4 regions of the Pantoea sp. X-Soil-ISGK-275 genome follow, and region 2 is predicted to be linked to each of the others. Evidence: predicted binding sites of a transcription regulator. Region 2 holds the regulator's gene; each other region holds the start of a gene.
What was found. Region 2 encodes CRP, which controls carbon source genes, mostly activating them, when cyclic AMP is high. Its sites were predicted from a motif close to ATGTGANNNNNNTCACAT; they were not measured.
Positions count from the first base shown of each region.

Region 1 (5,417 bases), 3.2 Mb from region 2:
GAAAGCCTGGGTCTGCGTCGCTAAGTCTGAAGAATCTGATCAAGGGTGTAGCGCATGCACAATGCAAAAAAACGCATCTGACGATCAGATTTGTGCGAGTTTCGCGAAAAGGGGGCCTTTATGGCCCCTTTTTTCGAGCAATCCGCAGCAATCCGGACCAAACTCATGTATTGTTGCAGAGAGTGATCTTTGCTTGCAGAGGTTCGCGCGGCTAATGAGAGGCTTTACCGCATGGGCGGTTAAGGTTGTCATTAGTCGCGAGGATGCAACTGAAGATCGGTAATCCCCGGCGCGCCAGAATGGGCTGCGCCCCTGAATTTAAGGACTTAAATTTTGCTGAACCCGATCGTACGCAAATTCCAATATGGTCAGCATACCGTCACGCTGGAAACCGGCATGATGGCGCGCCAGGCTACCGCTGCAGTAATGGTGAGCATGGATGACACTGCTGTATTCGTTACCGTTGTTGGCCAGAAAAAAACGAAACCAGGTCAGGATTTCTTCCCGCTGACGGTTAACTATCAGGAGCGTACTTACGCTGCTGGTCGTATCCCGGGTAGCTTCTTCCGTCGTGAAGGCCGTCCAAGCGAAGGCGAAACCCTGATCTCACGCCTGATTGACCGTCCAGTTCGTCCGCTGTTCCCGGAAGGCTTCATTAACGAAGTTCAGGTTATTGCGACCGTGGTTTCTGTTAACCCACAGGTTAACCCAGACATCGTTGCGATGATCGGTGCATCTGCTGCATTGGCTCTGTCTGGCCTGCCGTTCAATGGTCCAATCGGCGCAGCGCGCGTCGGTTATATCAATGACCAGTACGTACTGAACCCAACTGCTGATGAAATCAACGAATCACGTCTGAACCTGGTTGTTGCCGGTACCCAGAACGCGGTGCTGATGGTGGAATCAGAAGCTGACATCCTGACTGAAGAGCAGATGCTGGGCGCTGTGGTATATGGTCACGACCAGCAGCAGATCGTTATCGAAAACATCAATGCACTGGTTGCCGAAGCCGGCAAACCACGTTGGGATTGGCAGCCACTGCCAACGAACGATGCACTGATCGCACGCATTACTGCACTGGCAGAAGCGGGCATCAGCGATGCCTATCGCATCACTGATAAGCAAGAGCGTTACACTCAGGTTGGCGCAGTGAAAGACGCGACCATCGCGGCACTGCAGGCTGAAGATGAAACGCTGGATGCTGGCGATATCGCTGACATCGTACACGACCTTGAGAAGAGCGTTGTTCGTAGCCGCATCATTCGTGGCGAACCGCGTATCGATGGCCGTGAGAAAGACATGATTCGTGGTCTGGACGTGCGCACTGGCGTACTGCCACGTACGCACGGTTCATCACTGTTCACCCGTGGTGAAACGCAGGCGCTGGTTACCGCAACGCTGGGTACCGCACGTGATGCGCAGAATCTGGATGAGTTGATGGGCGAGCGTACTGATAGCTTCCTGTTCCACTACAACTTCCCTCCATACTGCGTGGGCGAAACCGGTATGGTTGGCTCACCGAAGCGTCGTGAGATTGGTCATGGTCGTCTGGCAAAGCGTGGCGTGCTGGCAGTCATGCCTAAGCAAGCTGACTTCCCATACACCGTGCGTGTGGTTTCAGAAATCACCGAATCTAACGGTTCTTCTTCAATGGCTTCCGTGTGCGGTGCTTCTCTGGCACTGATGGACGCTGGTGTACCGATCAAAGCAGCCGTAGCCGGTATTGCGATGGGTCTGGTGAAAGAAGCCGACAACTTTGTGGTTCTGTCTGACATCCTGGGTGACGAAGATCACCTTGGTGACATGGACTTCAAAGTAGCAGGTAGCCGCGATGGTATTACTGCGCTGCAGATGGATATCAAAATCGAAGGCATCACCCGCGAAATCATGCAGGTTGCTCTGAACCAAGCTAAAGGTGCGCGTCTGCACATCCTGAACGTGATGGAACAGGCAATCAGCACGCCGCGTCAGGAAATCTCTGAATTCGCGCCGCGCATTTACACCATCAAAATCAGTTCAGACAAGATCAAAGATGTCATCGGTAAAGGCGGCTCGGTTATCCGTGCGCTGACCGAAGAAACCGGCACCACCATCGAAATCGAAGATGACGGCACCGTGAAGATCGCTGCAACTGATAGCCTGAAAGCCAAAGAAGCCATTCGTCGTATCGAAGAGATCACTGCTGAGATCGAAGTTGGCCGCATTTACTCAGGTAAAGTGACACGTATCGTTGATTTCGGTGCCTTTGTGGCAATCGGCGGCGGTAAAGAAGGTTTGGTTCACATCTCTCAGATCGCCGATAAGCGCGTAGAGAAAGTAACCGACTATCTGCAGATGGGCCAGGAAGTTCCAGTGAAAGTCATGGAAGTGGACCGTCAGGGCCGTGTACGCCTGAGCATCAAAGAAGCGACAGAGCAGAAACCAGCGGAAGAAGTTGCTACCGCTGCATCTGATGCATCTGACGCCGAGTAAGCGTTTACCGATTTACCTCTCCCTGCTTTGCGGGGAGAGGTGTTTAGATCATCGCGAGGGCGGGAATCCTTGTGCACAGCAGGAGGATGACAGGATGGTTGTCCCAATGTTTGTATTCGGGAGTGGGAAATGAAGCCTTTTTTGCGCTGGTGTTTTGTTGCGACAGCTATCACGCTGGCAGGATGCAGCAACTCCAATTGGCGTAAGAACGAAGTTCTGGCAGTACCTTTGCAGCCCACACTGCAGCAAGAGGTGATCCTGGCGCGCATGGAACAAATTCTTGCCAGTCGTGCCCTGACCGATGATGAACGCGCACAGCTATTATATGAGCGCGGAGTGTTGTATGATAGTTTGGGTCTGAGGGCACTAGCGCGGAACGATTTTTCGCAAGCGCTGTCTATAAGACCAGATATGCCTGAGGTATTTAATTATCTCGGTATATACTTAACGCAGGCAGGCAATTTTGATGCTGCCTATGAAGCGTTTGATTCTGTACTTGAGCTTGATCCAACTTACAACTATGCGCATTTAAACCGTGGTATCGCCCTCTATTACGGCGGTCGATACAAGTTAGCGCAAGATGATCTGCTGGCGTTTTATCAAGACGATCCTAACGATCCATTCCGCAGCCTTTGGCTCTATCTCGTTGAAAGCGATCTGGATGCCGACAAGGCAAAAGTTACGCTGAGACAGCGTCATGACAAAGCGGTTCGTGATCAATGGGGATGGAATATTGTCGAGTTCTACCTTGGCGACATCAGTGAAAAAACGCTGATGGAACGTCTCAAGGCGGACGCAACGGATAACACCTCGCTCGCTGAACATCTCAGTGAAACCAACTTCTATTTAGGTAAGTACTACCTAAGTCTGGGGGAGAAGGACGACGCGAAAGCGTTGTTCAAACTGGCGGTGGCCAACAACGTAAACAACTTTGTTGAGCACCGATACGCATTGTTGGAACTGGCGCAACTCGGCCAGACACAAGACGATTTATCAGAATCTGACCAGCAATAGCTGACGAACTTTTATTGCCTGAATTCCTGTAAAGTCATCATCTTCAGAGATGAGGGCTTTTCTGTTCGTCAAAACTTCTAATTTGAGCCGGTTCACACTTTTTGATGAAAATTACTGAAAGTTTTCACGACGAGTTATGTAGACTGGCCGCCGCAATCTAAGAGGCACGTGTACTACATGACTGATATTCAAACCACTTTTGCTGACCTTGGCCTGAACGCCGACATCCTCGAATCACTGAACGGTATGGGCTACGTAAAGCCTTCTCCAATCCAGGCTGAGTGTATTCCTCACCTGCTGGCTGGCCGTGACGTGTTGGGTATGGCGCAGACCGGTAGTGGTAAAACCGCGGCTTTCTCACTGCCGCTGCTAAACAACATTGATCCTACTGTTAAAGCACCGCAAATTTTGGTGCTGGCACCGACCCGCGAATTGGCGGTACAGGTTGCTGAAGCCGTCACAGAATTCTCTAAACACATGCGTGGCATTAACGTTGTAGCCCTGTACGGTGGCCAACGTTATGACGTACAGCTGCGCGCACTGCGTCAGGGACCACAAGTTGTTGTGGGTACGCCTGGTCGTCTGCTGGATCACCTGAAGCGTGGCACGTTAGATCTGTCTAACCTGCGCGGTCTGGTGCTGGACGAAGCTGATGAAATGCTGCGTATGGGCTTCATCGAAGACGTTGAAACCATCATGGCGCAGATTCCAGACGGTCATCAGACCGCGCTGTTCTCAGCAACCATGCCAGAAGCGATTCGTCGTATTACTAAGCGCTTCATGAAAGATCCACAGGAAGTGCGCATCCAGTCAAGCCTGACTACGCGCCCAGACATTTCTCAGTCTTACTGGACCGCTTACGGCCGTAAAACTGACGCGCTGGTTCGCTTCCTGGAAGCAGAAGATTTCGATGCAGCTATCATCTTCGTGCGTACCAAAAATGCCACGCTGGAAGTGGCCGAAGCGCTGGAGCGCAGCGGTTACAACAGCGCAGCACTGAACGGTGACATGAACCAGGCACTGCGTGAGCAGACGCTGGAGCGTTTGAAAGATGGTCGTCTCGACATCCTGATCGCGACCGACGTTGCTGCACGTGGTCTGGACGTTGAGCGTATCAGCCTGGTCGTAAACTTTGATATCCCAATGGATGCAGAGTCTTACGTTCACCGTATCGGTCGTACCGGCCGTGCAGGTCGTGCAGGTCGTGCGCTGCTGTTCGTTGAGAACCGCGAGCGTCGTCTGCTGCGCAACATCGAACGCACCATGAAGCTGACCATTCCAGAAGTTGAGCTGCCAAACGCAGAACTGCTGGGTGAGCGCCGTCTGGCTAAGTTCGCAGCTAAAGTACAGCAGCAGCTGGAAAGCAGCGATCTGGACCAGTACCGCGCACTGCTGAGCAAAATGCAGCCGGGCGAAGATCTGGATATCGAAACGCTGGCCGCAGCACTGCTGAAAATGGCTCAGGGCGAACGTCCACTGATTCTGCCACCAGAAGCACCGCGTCCAGCGCGTCGTGAGTTCAGCGATCGTCCTGACCGTGGTGAGCGTCGCGATTCACGTGATTCTCGTGGTCCACGCGAAAGCCGTGACAGCCGCGATGGCGATCGTCCACGTCGTGAACGTCGTGACGTTGGCGAAATGCAGCTGTACCGCATCGAAGTAGGCCGCGATGATGGTGTTGAAGTTCGTCACATCGTGGGCGCGATCGCTAACGAAGGCGACATCAGCAGCCGTTACATCGGTAACATCAAGCTGTTCGGCACTCACTCAACTATCGAGCTGCCGAAAGGCATGCCGGGCGAAGTACTGCAGCACTTCACGCGTACGCGTATTCTGAACAAGCCGATGAATATGCAGCTGATGGGTGATGCACCAGTGCACGAGCGTAGCGAACGTCGTCCATCTGCTGGCGGCGAACGTCGTGGCAATGG
Region 1 covers NZ_AP035976.1:666,935-672,351, forward strand. Annotated here, with positions in the region: gene rpsO (30S ribosomal protein S15) at 1-24, shown strand, start outside; gene pnp (polyribonucleotide nucleotidyltransferase) at 334-2,472, shown strand; gene nlpI (lipoprotein NlpI) at 2,602-3,486, shown strand; gene yrbN (protein YrbN) at 3,591-3,647, shown strand; gene AC6I8A_RS03015 (DEAD/DEAH family ATP-dependent RNA helicase) at 3,664-5,417, shown strand, end outside.
Region 1: yrbN (protein YrbN) is a predicted target of CRP. The motif match lies at 3,567-3,584, and genes of this name have one in related genera.

Region 2 (5,417 bases):
CACGGCAAAGCGTGCCGCGGTGCGTAACGCGGTGGATTTGAATGACAGATAACTGCGCAGCGCGGGTAACAGCGGCAAACGGCGCTGGCGATCGGCCATCAGGTCACGCGTGTAGAGCGGCTTCTGCGTACGCAACACGCGGGCGATGCGGCTGAAGTGATACAGGCAGAAGTTGCCGACCGGGTTATCCGGATGCTGGCGCGCAATTTTCTCCAACGCGCCGAGCTGTTTCTCCATATGAAAACGGTCTGGCAGCTGATGGTAGAGAATTGCATCCGCCAGCACGCGCAGTCGCGCCGAGATGATTTTGGCGTTCCAGCGAATCACCGCTTCGGCGTGGCTCTCTTCAACCAGCTTCTGCACCTCTTCCGGCTGATGCAAACTCACCGAGATGTGTTCCTGTAAATCCAGCGCCACCTGGAAAGCGCGCGTCAGGCGTTTGTGGCTGTTATCGCGACTGGCCGACAGCATATGCATTTGCTGGTAGCAGGTGGTGATGAGATCGACCGCCTTTTGCTGACGTGCCAGCAACGGTGGCAGCGCTTTTTCCGGATCGGTCAGCTGCGTCAGTAAGGTGTATTTGGCATCGCAGTAATCCGCCAGCTCGCGGAACAGCAGGCTGAGCGACTCGCGCATCGGCTGCTCTTTCCACAGCCAGAACCAGAACCAGTTGAATAAGCCGTACCACAGCGTGCCGCCAATGTAGAGCAGCGGCGGCACCCACATCGGCATGCGTCCAACCAGGCTGAGCGTGAAAATAGCGGCAATCAAAGTCGCGGGCAGCAATCGTGCATGCAGCGGGCCGATTTCGCCGGTCACGCCAATCAGCAGCGGCAACGCCAGCAAAATCAGCGGCAGCGGAACCTGATAAGCGGTGAGGATTTGCATCAGGAAACTGCCGGTGGCAAACAGCGAACCCCCCACAATCAGGCGTTTGAAGAAGCGTTTGTGCGGCGTATCCAGACCCGCCATGTTGCAGCAGGCCGGCACTAACGAGAACAGCAGCCCTTTTTGCAGATCGCCAAACAGCCAGCCGAGAGCCACAGGCAGGCACAGCACCAGCGTTTGCCGCAGCGCATAGTTAACTTCGGGATGATAGATGATTCGACGCCACATCAGCTCATCGCAAATAGAAACGGCGCGATGTTGCCATCACGCCGTGGGTGAGAAGAAATTAGCGGGTGCCGTAAACGACGATGGTTTTACCGTGTGCAGAGATCAGGTTCTGATCTTCCAGCATTTTCAGGATACGACCCACGGTTTCGCGTGAGCAGCCCACGATCTGACCAATCTCCTGACGGGTGATTTTGATTTGCATCCCGTCTGGGTGAGTCATCGCATCTGGCTGTTTGGCCAGATTTAGCAGCGTTTGCGCGATACGTCCGGTGACATCGAGGAAGGCAAGGTTGCCCACTTTCTCAGATGTCACTTGCAGACGACGCGCCATTTGCGACGAAAGTCGCATTAAAATATCCGGGTTTACCTGAATCAGCTGACGGAATTTTTTGTATGAAATTTCAGCCACTTCGCAGGCAGACTTCGCACGTACCCAGGCACTACGTTCCTGGCCTTCTTCGAAAAGACCGAGTTCGCCGATGAAATCTCCCTGATTGAGGTAGGAGAGAATCATCTCTTTGCCTTCTTCATCTTTAATCAGTACCGCTACGGAACCTTTTACGATGTAGTACAGCGTTTCCGCTTTCTCACCCTGATGGATGAGCGTGCTTTTGGATGGATATTTGTGAATATGGCAATGGGACAGGAACCATTCGAGTGTAGGGTCTGTTTGCGGTTTGCCGAGAACCATTCGCTATTATCCTCTGTTGTAATCGTGCCCAAAACACAGGGGGCATTTTTCCCTGTCAGGCGGTTTAATCGTCGAGCGTTTCCAGTAAAGGAAAAATTATTCCGGGTGGACTCTTAAGCTACGCTTTTGATTCTTCCGGCCTTCGTCTGTGATGACGAAAATATTTTCAGCACTGTTTGTAGCACAGCTTTTGCGAGCTGTCTTGTGTTGTCTCGCTTCAGCACAAGGGGGATTACTCTGGATTGCTGTTTGTCAGGTGAAAGCGTACTCTGGCGGCAAAACCGCCGCTTCAGGAGAGAGAATAATGCAGGCACGAGTGAAATGGGTGGAAGGTCTTACCTTTCTCGGAGAATCCTCATCTGGCCATCAGGTATTAATGGACGGTAATTCCGGTGATAAAGCGCCAAGTCCAATGGAGATGGTGCTGATGGCCGCGGGCGGCTGTAGCGCCATTGATGTGGTGTCGATCCTGCAAAAAGGGCGCAGCAATGTGGCGGATTGCGAAGTGAAACTCACCTCAGAACGCCGTGAAGAAGCGCCACGCATTTTTACCACCATCAACCTGCATTTTATCGTCAGCGGCAAAGCGTTGAGCGATAAAGCGGTTGCGCGCGCGGTTGACCTGTCAGCGGAAAAATATTGCTCGGTGGCGATCATGCTGGGTAAAGGCGTGGAAATTACCCACAGCTATGAGGTTGTCGAGTTGTAATCGGTCGAAGGGGAGGCATTCATGCCTCCCTTTTCACCGCCCGCACCAAACCTATTCAATCCGCTTCCCTTCAATCAGTCGCTGTACCAGCGGCAGCATAATCAGCTCCATCGCCAATCCCATTTTGCCGCCCGGCACCACCAGGGTATTGATGTGGGAAATAAACGATCCCTGAATCATCGCCAGCAGATAGGGGAACGCGATGCCTTCCAGGCCACGGAAATGAATCACCACGAAGCTTTCGTCGAGCGAGGGAATTTCGCGGGCGGCAAACGGGTTTGAGGTATCAACGGTCGGCACGCGCTGGAAGTTAATGTGGGTGCGCGAGAACTGCGGCGTGATGAAGTTAATGTAATCCTCCATCGAACGTACCACCGAATCCATTACTGCTTCGCGTGAATGGCCGCGCTCGCCGGTGTCACGCACCAGCTTCTGAATCCACTCAAGGTTAACAATCGGCACCACACCAACCAGCAGATCGACATGCTCCGCCACATTTTGCTGCTGCGTAACCACGCCGCCGTGCAAGCCTTCATAAAACAGCACATCGGTGTTTTCCGGCAGCGGCTGCCACGGCGTGAACGTGCCCGGCACCTGATTCCACGGCACCGCTTCATCGTAGGTGTGCAGATATTTGCGTGATTCGCCGAGGCCGGTTTGACCGTAATGTTTGAACGTCTGCTCCAGTAGGCCGAAATCATTGGCTTCCGGGCCGAAGTAGCTGATGTGGCGACCGAGATCGCGTGCTTTGCGGATCGCCATGTCCATTTCCGGACGCGTGAAGCGATGGAAACTGTCGCCTTCGAGTTCCGCCGCATGCAGGTTCAGCTGCTGGAAAATCTTACGGAAGGCGAGGCTGGTGGTGGTGGTTCCGGCGCCGCTGGAACCGGTGACGGCAATAATTGGATGCCTGGCTGACATAACAGAGCTCCCTGTGAAGTCCGGCGATGAGCATTGTTACCACGAATTGCCGCGGGGTGCATCAGCCGCGAAATTCACCCTTCGGCATAATATTGATCGATTCATGCAGTTCCGACCACACCAGCACCACGTCGCCGCGCTCCAGCTGGCGGCGCACGTCGGCGACTTTTTGCAGCAAACTGCGTTCCTGCTCGCCGTAATCGGTGCCTTCGCGTAACACGAAGGTTTCAATCAGATTTTCCAGCGTCTCCGCTTCGAGTTGTTGCCAGGGAATAATCACTATTACACATCCAGATAAGTTGAGAGCCAGTCGGGCACGCGTTGTTCCAGCCACATTTTCGGTTTAAGCAAGGTGCCGCCGACAAAGCCGACATGGCCACCTTGCTGCGTCAGCTGATACTGAATGGAGGCTGACAGCTGGTCAGGTTGCGGGATCACGGCATCAGTCATAAAGGGATCGTCTTGCGCATGAATGATCAGCAGCGGTTTACGCACGCCGGTGAGCAGCGGCATCGCGCTGGCTTGTTGATAATAGTCGCTGGCGTCAATAAAACCGTGCGCACGTGCCGTTATGGCATCATCAAATTCGCGTAAGCGGCGGAAAGCGCGTAACTGGCTGAGATCGACCGGCAGCGTGCCGGGCCAGGCGTGCAGTTTGCGCGTAGCGTTCTTTTTTAGCCGCGTCAGCAAATAGTGCTGATAGAAGCGAGAAAAGCCAACATCCAATTTGCCGCTGCACGGCTCCAGCGCCAGCGGCGCTGAGATGGCGATGCCGGCATCAATCGGCACATCGTGACCTTGCTGACCCAGCAGGCAAGCGAGCATGTTGCCGCCCAGCGAAACGCCGACTGCAGCGGTCGGCACGCTGCCCCATTCACGCTGCAGCCAGTTAAGGAAGTAGGTGGCATCTTCGGTTTCACCGGAGTGATAGATGCGCTTCAAGCGATTAGGCTCGCCGCTGCAGCCGCGAAAGTGCATCACCACCGCCAGCCAGCCGCGCGCCTGACACGCCTGCATCAGGCCATGCGCATACGGGCTGCGAAAGTTGCCTTCCAGGCCGTGAAACATCACCATGCGCGGCTTGTGACGTGCCTGCGCCGGATCTTCGCTCCACGCTAAATCGACAAAATCGCCGTCCGGCAGGTCAAGACGCTGCCAGTGCGGACGCAACGTGACGCGGCGGCGCAGAATACGCGGCAGCAGTGTTTGCAAATGCGCGTTACTGAATCCGCGCAGGGGGGTAAAGCGCTCGCCGCTGGGGCGATCAAAATAGCTTGGGTAAAGGCTTGTCTGATGCATAAGTCGCTGATAGCTTCGATGGGTTGTTCGCTTTACTGGGTGAGGAGCACCCGAATATACATGGAACTGAGTCTTTTTTTATCAATGTTAGGTTTTCTTTGGGTCGCGGCCATCACGCCCGGGCCCAATAATATGTTACTTACCGCCTCGGGTGCTAATTTTGGCTTCCTGCGCACCATTCCGCTGCTGATTGGTATCATGATTGGTATGCAAGTCATGTTGCTGATGGTGGCATTCGGCATCGGCGGTCTCATCCTGCTTTATCCCTCGCTGCATCTGATTCTGAAGATTGCCGGTAGCCTTTATCTGCTGTGGCTGGCGTGGAAAATCGCCAGCGCCGAGTATGAAAAGCTGGAAACCGATGATGTGACGGTGAAGCAGATGCCGTTCTGGCAAGGCGGCTTGCTGCAGCTGATCAACCCGAAAGCCTGGCTCATGGCCCTCGGCGCAGTGGCCAGCTTCAGCCTGGCAGGCAGCGAATATCTGCATTCGGTGCTGGCCATTAGCCTCGGCATGTTCATGGTGAACGTGGTTTCTGGGGTGATCTGGATGGGCTTTGGCTCGCTGATTGGACGTCTGCTGCGCAGCCCGCGCGCGTGGAAAATGTTCAATCTGGCGATGGGCTTGCTCACCGCCGCGTGCGTATTGCTGATTTGGCGCTGAATTAACTGGAAGCGCGTT
Region 2 covers NZ_AP035976.1:3,848,572-3,853,988, reverse strand. Annotated here, with positions in the region: gene AC6I8A_RS17965 (YccS/YhfK family putative transporter) at 1-1,116, opposite strand, end outside; gene crp (cAMP-activated global transcriptional regulator CRP) at 1,175-1,807, opposite strand; gene AC6I8A_RS17955 (OsmC family protein) at 2,112-2,516, shown strand; gene AC6I8A_RS17950 (phosphoribulokinase) at 2,568-3,437, opposite strand; gene AC6I8A_RS17945 (YheU family protein) at 3,499-3,717, opposite strand; gene AC6I8A_RS17940 (hydrolase) at 3,720-4,736, opposite strand; gene AC6I8A_RS17935 (LysE family translocator) at 4,797-5,399, shown strand; gene AC6I8A_RS17930 (LacI family DNA-binding transcriptional regulator) at 5,401-5,417, opposite strand, start outside.

Region 3 (5,417 bases), 1.7 Mb from region 2:
AAAGGTGCACCTAGCTTCTCGCTCAAAACATTAATAATTTCAGCGTAATGCGCCAGGCCGGGATTAATACGGTTTGCTACCCAACCCGCCAGTTGCAATCCATCCTGCGCAATGGCCTCGGCGGTCAGTAAAGCGTGGCTGATGCAACCTTCCTTAATGCCTACAACCAACACAACCGGTAAATGCTCCTGTCGCACCCAATCAGACAACGGCTGCAAGTCGTTCATTAGGCTGCGCCAGCCGCCGGTGCCTTCCACCACCACGCGCGCTGCGTTAGCCTGTAAATCGTTAAGACTGCGAGTGAGTAATGGATAATCAATGCGCTGCGTCGGGCTGGTGCTGATTTCATCCTCTTCCAGGGCGATTGGATTAACGGCGGAATAAGTGAGAGTGAGGCCCGAAGCCTGCTGTAACAGCAGTGCATCTTTATTACGTAAGCCTTCGGGTGTGCGCTGTGCGCTTTTGGCGACAGGTTTAAAACCTGCGGCGCAGAGATTCGCCTTGGCAAAGCACTGTAATAACGCTCGAGATACCACGGTTTTACCCACCGCGGTGTCGGTACCGGTGACAAAAAGCGTTTTCACCATTCTCCTCCTTCATTAAAGCGATGTGTAACGTGCGAAGGAGGCAGTTTAAGGAAATGTTTCCGCGGGCAGATTGCGTTAGGACAAACTTAAGGTGAGCTGTCATTATCCCTGCAACAGTTTTACCAATAAATGGCCGCTATAGAGCGCGTCTTTTATCAGTGCGGCGCCGCCAAAAGTGCCGGGATCGCTGAAAGCCGTTGGTGTGAGCTGGATTTCACTACTATAAGCGGGTAACGCCTGTTGACGAATGGTACTACTCACCGCAGGAAACAGCACATCGGCGGCTTGATTAAGCGGCGAACCAATAAGGATTTGTTGAGGATTAAAGATGTTTACCATCATCGCCAGCATGCGGCCAATGTGATGTCCGACGCCAGCAATCACATCACGCGCCAGACGATCGCCCTGCTGCGCGGCGGCGCATAAGCTCTCAATCGTCAACGGAGTCTGATGCAGCAAACTGTCTGGCTGCGACGGCAAACGCTGGGCGGTGAGAGTAAGCAAGCTTCCGATGCTGGCGACGGTTTCCAGACAGCCATTATTGCCGCAATAACATTGCTGGCCGTAAGGATCGATTTGCGTATGACCAATCTCCACCAGCGTACGGCCATTTTTATGCAGTAGTTGTCCGCCGCTGATCACGCCCGCACCGACGGTTTCATCGATCACAATCTGAATGACATGTTGTGCGCCGCTGGATGCGCCAAACAGTGATTCGGCTAACGTCCAGGCAGAAATATCATGCTGCACGAACACCGGCAAACCGGTGCGCTGCGCCAGCGTTTCTCCCAGTGGCATATCCTGCACGTCGTAACCCGGCATACGATGTACCACGCCAGAAGCCGCGTTGATCAATCCCGGCAAAGTAATGGCGATGGCGGTCAAACGCTCCAGCTTGCTTTGATGACGAATAAAGAAGTCATTTACCAAATTCAGCAAGGTTTGCAGCAGCGGTTTTTCGGCGCTGGCGTGCAGCGGCAAGCGATCTTCCTGCAGCGCGCGGCTGCTGAGATCGCGCAGCGTTAGCGTAATGAATCCGGGCTGAATGCGTACGGCGAGATAGTGCCAGGCGAGCGTATCGAGGATCAAACCAATCGCTGGACGACCGCGACTGCCGGGTTCCTGAAACTCGGTTTCCTGTACCAGATGGGCATCGAGCATTTCACGCACGATTTTGGTAATGCTGGCGGGTGCTAACTGGGCACGTTTAGAAAGCTCAATACGCGAAATCGGGCCGTAAAGGTCAATCAGTCGGTAAACCACACCTGCGTTGGTCTGTTTTATCTGATCAATATGACCAGGTTGACTGTACAGATTCACGCCCTGCTCCCATTATTTTCGCGCTTCTAAATAAACAGCAGCTATGGTGATGCAGATTGACCAGCAGCGTCAAATATTTGATTAGAAATGTGATTTATCGCACATAAAGTTTATGTCCTGCTTCACCCGCTGGTTTAATTCTCCGCATTTTGCAGCATCAGCGACATCATGTTGGTCATTTGCGCCGTCGGTTCTCGAGTAGTTGACCAGACCAGCCAAACCTCAGAAATCGCGTCGTTCTCCTGCAAAGGGATCCACACCACATCGGCCAAACGTGCACGGCGGAACGACGCCGGCAGAATTGACACGCCAAGACCGGTTGCCACCAACCCCAGAATAGTCATCGCCTCGCCCACTTCCTGAGTAATAAACGGTTTGATTTGATAACGATGCAGCAGCGCCAGAATTTCACCGTACAACGCGGTGCCGCCTTGCGGATCGAAAAATACAAATGGCTCGTTAGCTAATGCCTGAATGGAAATCGACTCCGCATCGGCCAGCGGATGCGCCCAATGCACCACCGCGCACAGCGGCTCACGCAGTAACACGCGGTGTTGCAGATCGCTGGGCAACGGCGTATTGCGCATCACACCGAGATCGAGTCGATCGTCATGCAGTGGCGCAAGCTGCTGGCGCGTGTTGTTCTCCTGCATCTGAATGTGCACTTCTGGCCAACGCTGGCGGAATTGATACAGCGCATCTGAAACCAGACCAGTAAACGGCGCTGACGAGGTAAAGCCAATGCGCAACTCGCCTTCCTGACCGGTGTGCACGCGTGCGGCGCGGCGCGCTGCCTGTTCAACCTGCAACAAAATGCCACGCGCATCCTGCAAAAACAGCGCGCCAGCGGGCGTGATCTGCACGCTGCGGTTGGTGCGGGTAAACAGCTGCGCACCAATTTCCTGTTCCAGCTGCTGAATCTGCTGACTCAACGGCGGTTGTGAAATATTCAGGCGCTGCGCGGCACGACCAAAATGCAGCTCTTCGGCGACGGCAATGAAATAGCGTAGATGGCGCAATTCGACATTCATATTTTAAACGTCTCATTTAAGATTATTAATATATTGTACAACCTATTAACCCTTTCCTACAGTAACCCTATGATGATTCTAACGAGGATGTTCCGTGAGTCGCTCTTCCCAGGCAGTGATACTCGATGAAGACGAGTTGTCCGTAAAGCCTGCTTCAACTGCAACCCCTTCAGAGTGGATTGAACGCGGATCGCCGCAGTTTATGCGTGTAACGCTGGCGCTGTTCTCCGCCGGTCTTGCCACTTTCGCTTTACTGTATTGCGTGCAGCCGATTCTGCCGGTGCTATCGCAGCAGTTTGGCGTTTCTCCGGCGCAAAGCAGTATTTCTCTCTCGCTCTCTACCGGCTTAATGGCGTTGGGATTGCTATTTACCGGGCCGCTATCGGATGCCATTGGGCGTAAATCGGTGATGGTTACCGCACTGTTGCTCGCCGCCATCTGCACTTTGATTTCCGCTACCATGAGTAGCTGGCAAGGCATTTTGCTGATGCGCGCGCTGATTGGCTTATCGCTGAGCGGCGTTGCGGCCGTTGGCATGACCTATCTGAGTGAAGAGATTCATCCACGCGTTATCGCCTTTTCCATGGGGCTGTATATCAGCGGTAACTCGATTGGTGGCATGAGTGGAAGATTGTTAACTGGCGTACTGACCGATTTCTTCTCTTGGCGCGTTGCGGTGGGCGTCATTGGGTGCTTCGCGTTGGCGGGTGCGCTGATGTTCTGGAAAATTCTGCCTGCATCCCGACATTTTCGTCCGGCGTCGCTGCGACCGCGCAGTTTATTGATCAACTTCCGTCTGCACTGGCGCGATAAAGGTTTGCCGCTGCTGTTCGCGGAGGGCTTCCTGCTGATGGGCGCGTTCGTCACGCTGTTCAACTACATCGGGTATCGCCTGTTAAGTGCGCCGTGGTCACTGAGTCAGGCGGTGGTTGGATTATTGTCGGTGGTGTATCTGACCGGTTCATGGAGTTCACCAAAAGCGGGCGCGATGACCAGCCGTTTTGGACGCGGTCCTGTGATGATTGGCGCGACTGCAATTATGCTGGCGGGATTGCTGCTGACGGCGTTTAACTCGCTGTGGCTGATTTTGCCCGGCATGATGCTATTCACCGCCGGATTCTTTGCGGCACACTCGGTTGCCAGCGGCTGGATTGGCCCGCGCGCGCGTCGTGCTAAAGGCCAGGCATCGTCACTTTATCTGTTCAGTTATTACGTCGGTTCCAGCGTGGCCGGCACCTTGGGCGGCGTGTTCTGGCACAGCTACGGCTGGATGGGCGTAACGCTATTCATTAGCCTGCTATTATTAATGGCTTTGCTGGTTGGCTGGCGTTTGCAGTGCCGAAAACTGTAATACCTTTCATCTGTTAAACGGGGCGAATACGCCCCGTTCTCATCTCAAGTGGACGCCACACGGCGATCCCACAGTCCCAGATAAAACAAAATGGCTATTCGTCGCTATAATTCATTCCATTCCAACAATAGTTAGACTTTTTTTTATTTCACAGCAATGAGGTCGTTAGATGGGACTCTATTATTACGTCGATAAGCACGCTGGCTATAACGACAACCATGTAGTACATGCAACGGGATGCCCGTTCTTACCCGCCGATGAGGCACGCCGTTTTCTTGGGACTTTCTACACGCCAAATGCCGCCATCCAGCAAGCACGTAAATTTTATGCCAGTGCGCTGGGCTGCGAGCATTGTTGTCCGGTTGGGGTAAAAAAAAACATGACAACTCAAAATAGCGTGGCACTAAAACACATGGTGAGACTCTGATAATCATGATTTGAGCGTGGTAGGGTAACCCCGCTGTTTTGTTAAGCACCGCTGAGGCGTTTCAAAATAACTATAATTTTACATGTAATAATAACTGGACCTTAAGGCGTTCATTAGGGCGTCAGGTCCAGTCGCCTCTTCCCTCATTTCACCATTCCTGATTATTCTCGGCTTGATGCCAGAAAGCGTAATAACCTCAGGCTATTAACCACGCCTCCCACGATAAAAAATAATCAGTAATAAAAGCCGACAAACGGTTTCCCTTCGTTCATTAATGCTCCACAATAGCAGGAATTTGTGACCTCGGTCACTTTCTGGGGTGCCTTTTCGCCCTTTCACTCGCCGTCTGACAGATTTGAACTCCATGCAATCTACTACTGTTTCCCGTAAAACGGCCTGGCTACGCGTTGTATTGCTGGCTATTGCTGCTTTTGTCTTTAACACCACAGAATTCGTGCCTGTCGGTTTGCTGTCAGATATCGCTGCCAGCTATGACATGAAGACTGCCGATGTTGGCATCATGTTGACCATCTATGCGTGGGTCGTCGCACTATTGTCGCTGCCGTTGATGCTGTTAACGCGCAATATTGAGCGTCGTCTGCTGTTAGCCGTGTTGTTCATCGTGTTCGTCGCCAGCCATGTGCTCTCGTCTGTGGCATGGGATTTTACCTCGCTGGTGATCTCGCGCATTGGTATTGCCT
Region 3 covers NZ_AP035976.1:2,132,925-2,138,341, forward strand. Annotated here, with positions in the region: gene bioD (dethiobiotin synthase) at 1-584, opposite strand, end outside; gene mlc (sugar metabolism global transcriptional regulator Mlc) at 690-1,907, opposite strand; gene AC6I8A_RS09950 (LysR family transcriptional regulator) at 2,042-2,938, opposite strand; gene ynfM (multidrug efflux MFS transporter YnfM/SxtP(Kp)) at 3,033-4,289, shown strand; gene AC6I8A_RS09960 (hypothetical protein) at 4,459-4,716, shown strand; gene AC6I8A_RS09965 (sugar transporter) at 5,081-5,417, shown strand, end outside.
Region 3: mlc (sugar metabolism global transcriptional regulator Mlc) is a predicted target of CRP. The motif match lies at 1,995-2,012, and genes of this name have one in related genera.

Region 4 (5,417 bases), 1.7 Mb from region 2:
GGTAGGTTCCAGCAGCGCGCGTAGCAGTGCTTTTTTGGCATTGCGTGTACCAATTACCCACGCCGCGATGCGGTTAATAGACGCATCAAAGAAGTCGAGACCGATATGCACCTTCTCGAACAGCTTGTGGCGCGCGATCTCGGTGGCGATGGCCTGGGTTTCATCATCAAGAATCACCACGTGGTCGCTGTCCCAGCGTACCGGACGGCTTACGTGCAGCAGCAGGCGCGGCACATAAAGCATCGCCGTGGAGATCTTATCTGAAATCACTTCGGTTGGGTGGAAGTGGCCGGCATCCAGCGTTAGTGCGGTCTGGCGGCTGCTGGCATAGCCCAGGCAGAACTCATTGGAGCCCACGGTGTAACTTTCCGCACCGATACCAAACAGTTTGCTCTCTACCGCATCGATGTGATGCGCAGGGTTGAGCTTTTCACTGATTACTTCATCAAGCGCACTTGCCAGGCGTTGACGTGGTGCGAGGCGATCGACGGTGAGGTCTTTCATGCCGTCCGGCACCCAGATGTTCATGACGGATGCGGTACCCAGTTGCTCACCAAAGTGCGCCGAGATGCGACGGCTGGCCTTGCAGTGATCGATCCAGAACTGGCGAATCCCTTTGTCGGCGTGTGACAAGGTAAAGCCATCGGCACTCAGTGGATGGGAGAAGCAGCTTGGATTAAAGTCGAGGCCCAACTTGTGCGTCTTCGCCCATTCCACCCAGTTGCTGAAGTGTTTCGGTTCAATCGCATCACGATCAACCGGCTTATCGCTCTCCAGATAGATCGCATGCAGGTTAAGACGCTTGGCACCTGGAATGAGTGACATCGCTTTTTCAACATCAGAACGCAGCTCATCAGCATTACGCGCGCGGCCCGGATAGTTACCGGTAGCCTGAATACCGCCGGTCAGTTCACCGTTCGGATTTTCGAAGCCGCGCACGTCATCACCTTGCCAGCAGTGCATCGAGACCGGAATGCCATCCAGCTGTGCCATTACCTGTTCCACATCCACACCAATGGCGGCGTAGCGTTGTTTGGCCAGTTCGAAGGCCTGTTCAATCAGCTTAGTCATATGCAAGTTCCTTAGCAGGTTGGCTGAGCGCGGCAAAGCGTGCCTGATGGGCAGCGAAGGCGCTGTTGTTCAACGGTTCATATTTTTCTAACGGGAAGTTTTGGCTAATGCAGCGGCGTAAATCGCTGACGTCACGCAGTTCGCCTAAGGCAATGAGCTGGCAGCCGACGTTACCGAGCGTCGAAGCTTCAATCGGCCCGGCCAATACCGGCAGCTGGCAGGCATCGGCACACAATTGGTTTAACAGCGGATTCTGGCTGCCGCCGCCCACCACATGCAGCTGACGCAGCGGTGCAGCGCGTAATGTGCCGAGTTCACCAATCACCTGGCGATAGAGCAAGGCCAGACTGTCAAAGATGGTGCGGGCCAGCGCGGCAGGCGTCTGCGGAACGGGCATGTTCTGTTCGACGCAGGCGTTCTGAATCTCCTGAACCATGCTGTCTGGATTGATAAAACGACTGTGATTGGGGTTAACCAGCGCACGACAGGCAGATTCTTTTTCAGCGTCTTTGATCAGCGAGCAGAGATCGGTGATGTGCAACTCGGTGCAGACACATTGCAGCAGCCACAAACCCATAATGTTTTTCAGAACACGATAGCCTTCTGCTCCACCTTCATTGGTGATGTTGGCATTGAGCGCCGCCGTGCTGACACAAGGCTGCAAACTCTCAATCCCCATCAGCGACCAGGTTCCTGAGCTGAGATAAGCGGCATCATCCTGCATTAACGGTGTGGCCAAAACCGCACTCGCTGTATCGTGCGTCGCAACCGCGATCACCGGAATGTGGTTGCCGCTGGCGCTGGTCCAGTAACCAACGGTATTGCCTGGCGACGTTGGTTTGCCGAACCATTTAGCCGGCACGCCAGCCCAGGTGAGCAAATCGCTGTCCCATTCGCCGCTGTGAATATTGAGCAGTTGTGTGGTGGTGGCGTTGGTGTATTCCCAGTTCATCTGCCCGGTAAGGCGATAGTGCAAATAGTCTGGAATCATCAGTGCATGCTGCACTTGTTCCTGCCAATCTGGCTGCTGCTGATGCAGTGCGTGCAGTTGATAGAGCGTGTTAAACGGCAAGAACTGAATACCTGTGCGCTGATAGATTGCGCCTTTGCCGAGGTCATTAATGGCCTGAGCCATATGCCCTTCCGTGCGCTTGTCGCGATAGCTTACCGCCTCGCCGACGCGCTCGCCGTTGGCATCCAGCAATACCAAATCAACGCCCCAGGTGTCGATTCCAATGCTGTCCGGCACGATGCCTTCATCATCTAGCTGAGCCAGTCCTAAACGAATCTCCTGCTCCAGTCGCTCCAAATCCCAACAATCATAATCTGCACGGCGCACACGCTGATTGGTGAAGCGACGAACTTCGCGCAGGCTGATTTGCTGATTCGCTGAACTCCATTGTGCGAGCATCACGCGCCCGCTGGATGCGCCTAAATCAATGGCAACAATGTTACGCATACTCATGGCGTGTTCTTCCTGTGATGAGATGACAACAGATTAGAAATCCCTGCTTTTTGCCACCTTCCCCTTACTGCCAGTGCGTAATAGTCACTGGCACGCTAACAAAGAAGTTCGTGAGAAAGCTCACAGAACCACACAAGAAGAGAGATGTGAGCCTTGCCGCATTTCCGTCAATCGCTGGTGAGATCTTGAAAAATTGGCCATTTTCCTGCGTCACTAAGGTGAAAATTCAAGGTAAGGTGCGGGGCGCCTGCGTAGACTCGGCAACAGTTGAGTAAATAAAGAGGCGAATCATGACCGTTTTACATAGCGCAGATTTCTTCCCGGAAGGGAATTACGCCATCGCCATTGAGCCGCGCGTGCCGCAGCAGGCATTTCCGGAGCATCATCATGATTTCCATGAAATTGTGTTGGTGGAACAAGGTTCTGGCATTCATGTGTTTAACGGTCAGCCACAGGCTTTATCCGCAGGGTGCGTATGCTTCGTGCGCGATCACGATCGCCATCTTTATGAGCAAACGGAAAATTTGTGTCTGACCAACGTGCTGTATCGCAGTCCGGCGGCATTCCGTTTTCTCTCGGGTTTGCAGGATCTTCTGCCGCGCGAAGAAGAGGACCACTACGCATCGCACTGGCGCATCAATCACAAAGTGATGGCGCAGGCGCTGCAAATCGTTACGCAGATGAAGCAGCAAGATGCGTGGTCGCTGGAACGGCACGCACGTCAGGAACAACTTTTCCTGCAACTGTTGGTGTTGTTGCGCGAAGCGGCTCACAACGATCAATCACAGGATCAGGAAGCCCGCTTACATCGGTTGCTCGACTGGCTCAATGAGCACTACAGTGAAGAGATTGTGTGGGATGCCTTAGCCGATCGTTTTTCATTGTCGCTGCGTACCCTGCACCGCCAGATGAAGCAGCAAACCGGCAATACACCGCAGCGTTACCTGAATCGGCTTCGCCTGTTACAGGCGCGGCATTTACTGCGTCATAGTGATATGCGCATAACAGACATTGCCTACCAGTGCGGATTTGGTGACAGCAACCACTTCTCCACACTGTTCCGGCGAGAATTTGGCTGCGCGCCCAGAGCGGAGCGCCAGCAGATGTTATAACGGGAGCGTTTCCTCATGTCGCTAATCTTAACGCGCGAAGACTATTTTCCGGCCACCAATCTGCCGATTGCTGTGGCCGAGCGCATGCCGCAGCCCTCCTTCCCTCCGCATCGTCATGAATTCAGTGAAATCGTTATCGTCTGGCGCGGCAACGGCCTGCATGTGTTGAACGATCGTCCATGGTTGATAACCTGCGGCGACGTTTTTTACATTCACGATAACGACTGCCACAGCTACGACAGCGTCAACGACCTGGCGCTGGATAACATTCTTTACTGCCGTGATCGCTTTCGTCTTGGCCTCGACTGGAGTCAGTTGTTGCCGCCGCAAGAAGAAGATTCGCCGGGCTGCTGGCGTTTGACCACGCGCGGGATGGCGTTAGCGCGTGGCGTGATTAGCCAACTTGAGCGCGAGAGCCGCAAAAGTGATTCGCTATCGATTCAACTCTCCGAAGCGCTGTTTTTACAACTCGCGCTGATTTTGCGTCGTCACGGTTATGCTGCCGATCGGCCCTGGGCATTGCCTGAAGGTGAGCAACTGGATCTGCTGATGTCGGCGCTGCAAGGTGCCATCAGCCGTCCATTCGATTTGGCGGTGTTTTGCCAGCAGAATCAGTTAAGCGAGCGCGCGTTAAAACAGCTGTTTCGCCAGCAAACCGGTATGACCGTGGGTCACTATTTGCGGCAGCTCCAACTGTGCCAGGCGAAGTATCTGCTGCGGACGCAGGATTGCTTAATCAGTGAAGTGGCCGCACGTTGCGGTTTCGATGACAGTAACTACTTTTCGGTGGTATTTACGCGGGAAACCGGTTTAACGCCGAGTGCGTGGCGGCAGCGCTTCCTGCCGCATCGTGAACTCTCATCTGAAAAAGTTAAAGCCTGACGCGAGGTGAGCGTCAGGCTTTTTATTAGTTTGCTAACCCTAATCCCACAATGTTGGCAGCAATGATGATCACCACACAACCCAGTGACAGCACGCGCACCGGACGTTGACCCGCTGATTTCCACTCTTTCAGCACCAGACCAACCAAGCCACCGCACAGCACGTAGAGACTCATATGCAGCATCCAGCTGACAAAGTCGTACTGTGCTGGGATTTTAGCGTGGCCCCAGGCGTAGAAGAAGAACTGCAGATACCACATGGTGCCGCCGAGCACGGCAAACGCGATATTGGCCAGCAGCATCGGTTTGGCGACGGAGAAATCACGGCGTACTGAGAGATCGGTTTTTACCGCCAGACGGATGAAGCAATAAGCCAGATTGACTAATGCACCGCCGCCCATGATCACCACATAGCTTGGCAAGGCCACATACAACGGATTGATACCCAGATTGGCTGCGGCTTCATGCATCGGCTTGGCGGCATCCATTGCAAACGACATGCCAGCCGAGAAGATGCCGCACATTACGGCCAGAATCAGCCCTTTCTTGAGGTTGAACTCTTCAGCGTTGATGCCCAGCGCCCGCTCTTTCAACAGGCCGGCACGTGAAACAATCGCCACACCAATCAACGCAACAAACACGCCGAGCAGCGTCATACGTCCACCGGTCGAGTTGAATAGCTCAACAAAGCGTCCCTGCAGCAGCGGCGTCATCAGGGTTCCCACCACTAAAGTGATACCGATAGCAATCCCAATGCCCATCGACATGCCGAGGTAGCGCATGGTCAACCCGTAGTTGATGTTTCCGATGCCCCACATAGCACCAAACAGAAACACCGGCATCAGTTGAGAGAAACTAAAGCTGCCGTAATACGCCCAGAAATTCGGC
Region 4 covers NZ_AP035976.1:2,141,891-2,147,307, forward strand. Annotated here, with positions in the region: gene AC6I8A_RS09990 (L-rhamnose isomerase) at 1-1,071, opposite strand, end outside; gene rhaB (rhamnulokinase) at 1,064-2,536, opposite strand; gene rhaS (HTH-type transcriptional activator RhaS) at 2,827-3,648, shown strand; gene rhaR (HTH-type transcriptional activator RhaR) at 3,664-4,530, shown strand; gene rhaT (L-rhamnose/proton symporter RhaT) at 4,556-5,417, opposite strand, start outside.
Region 4: rhaB (rhamnulokinase) is a predicted target of CRP. The motif match lies at 2,681-2,698, and genes of this name have one in related genera.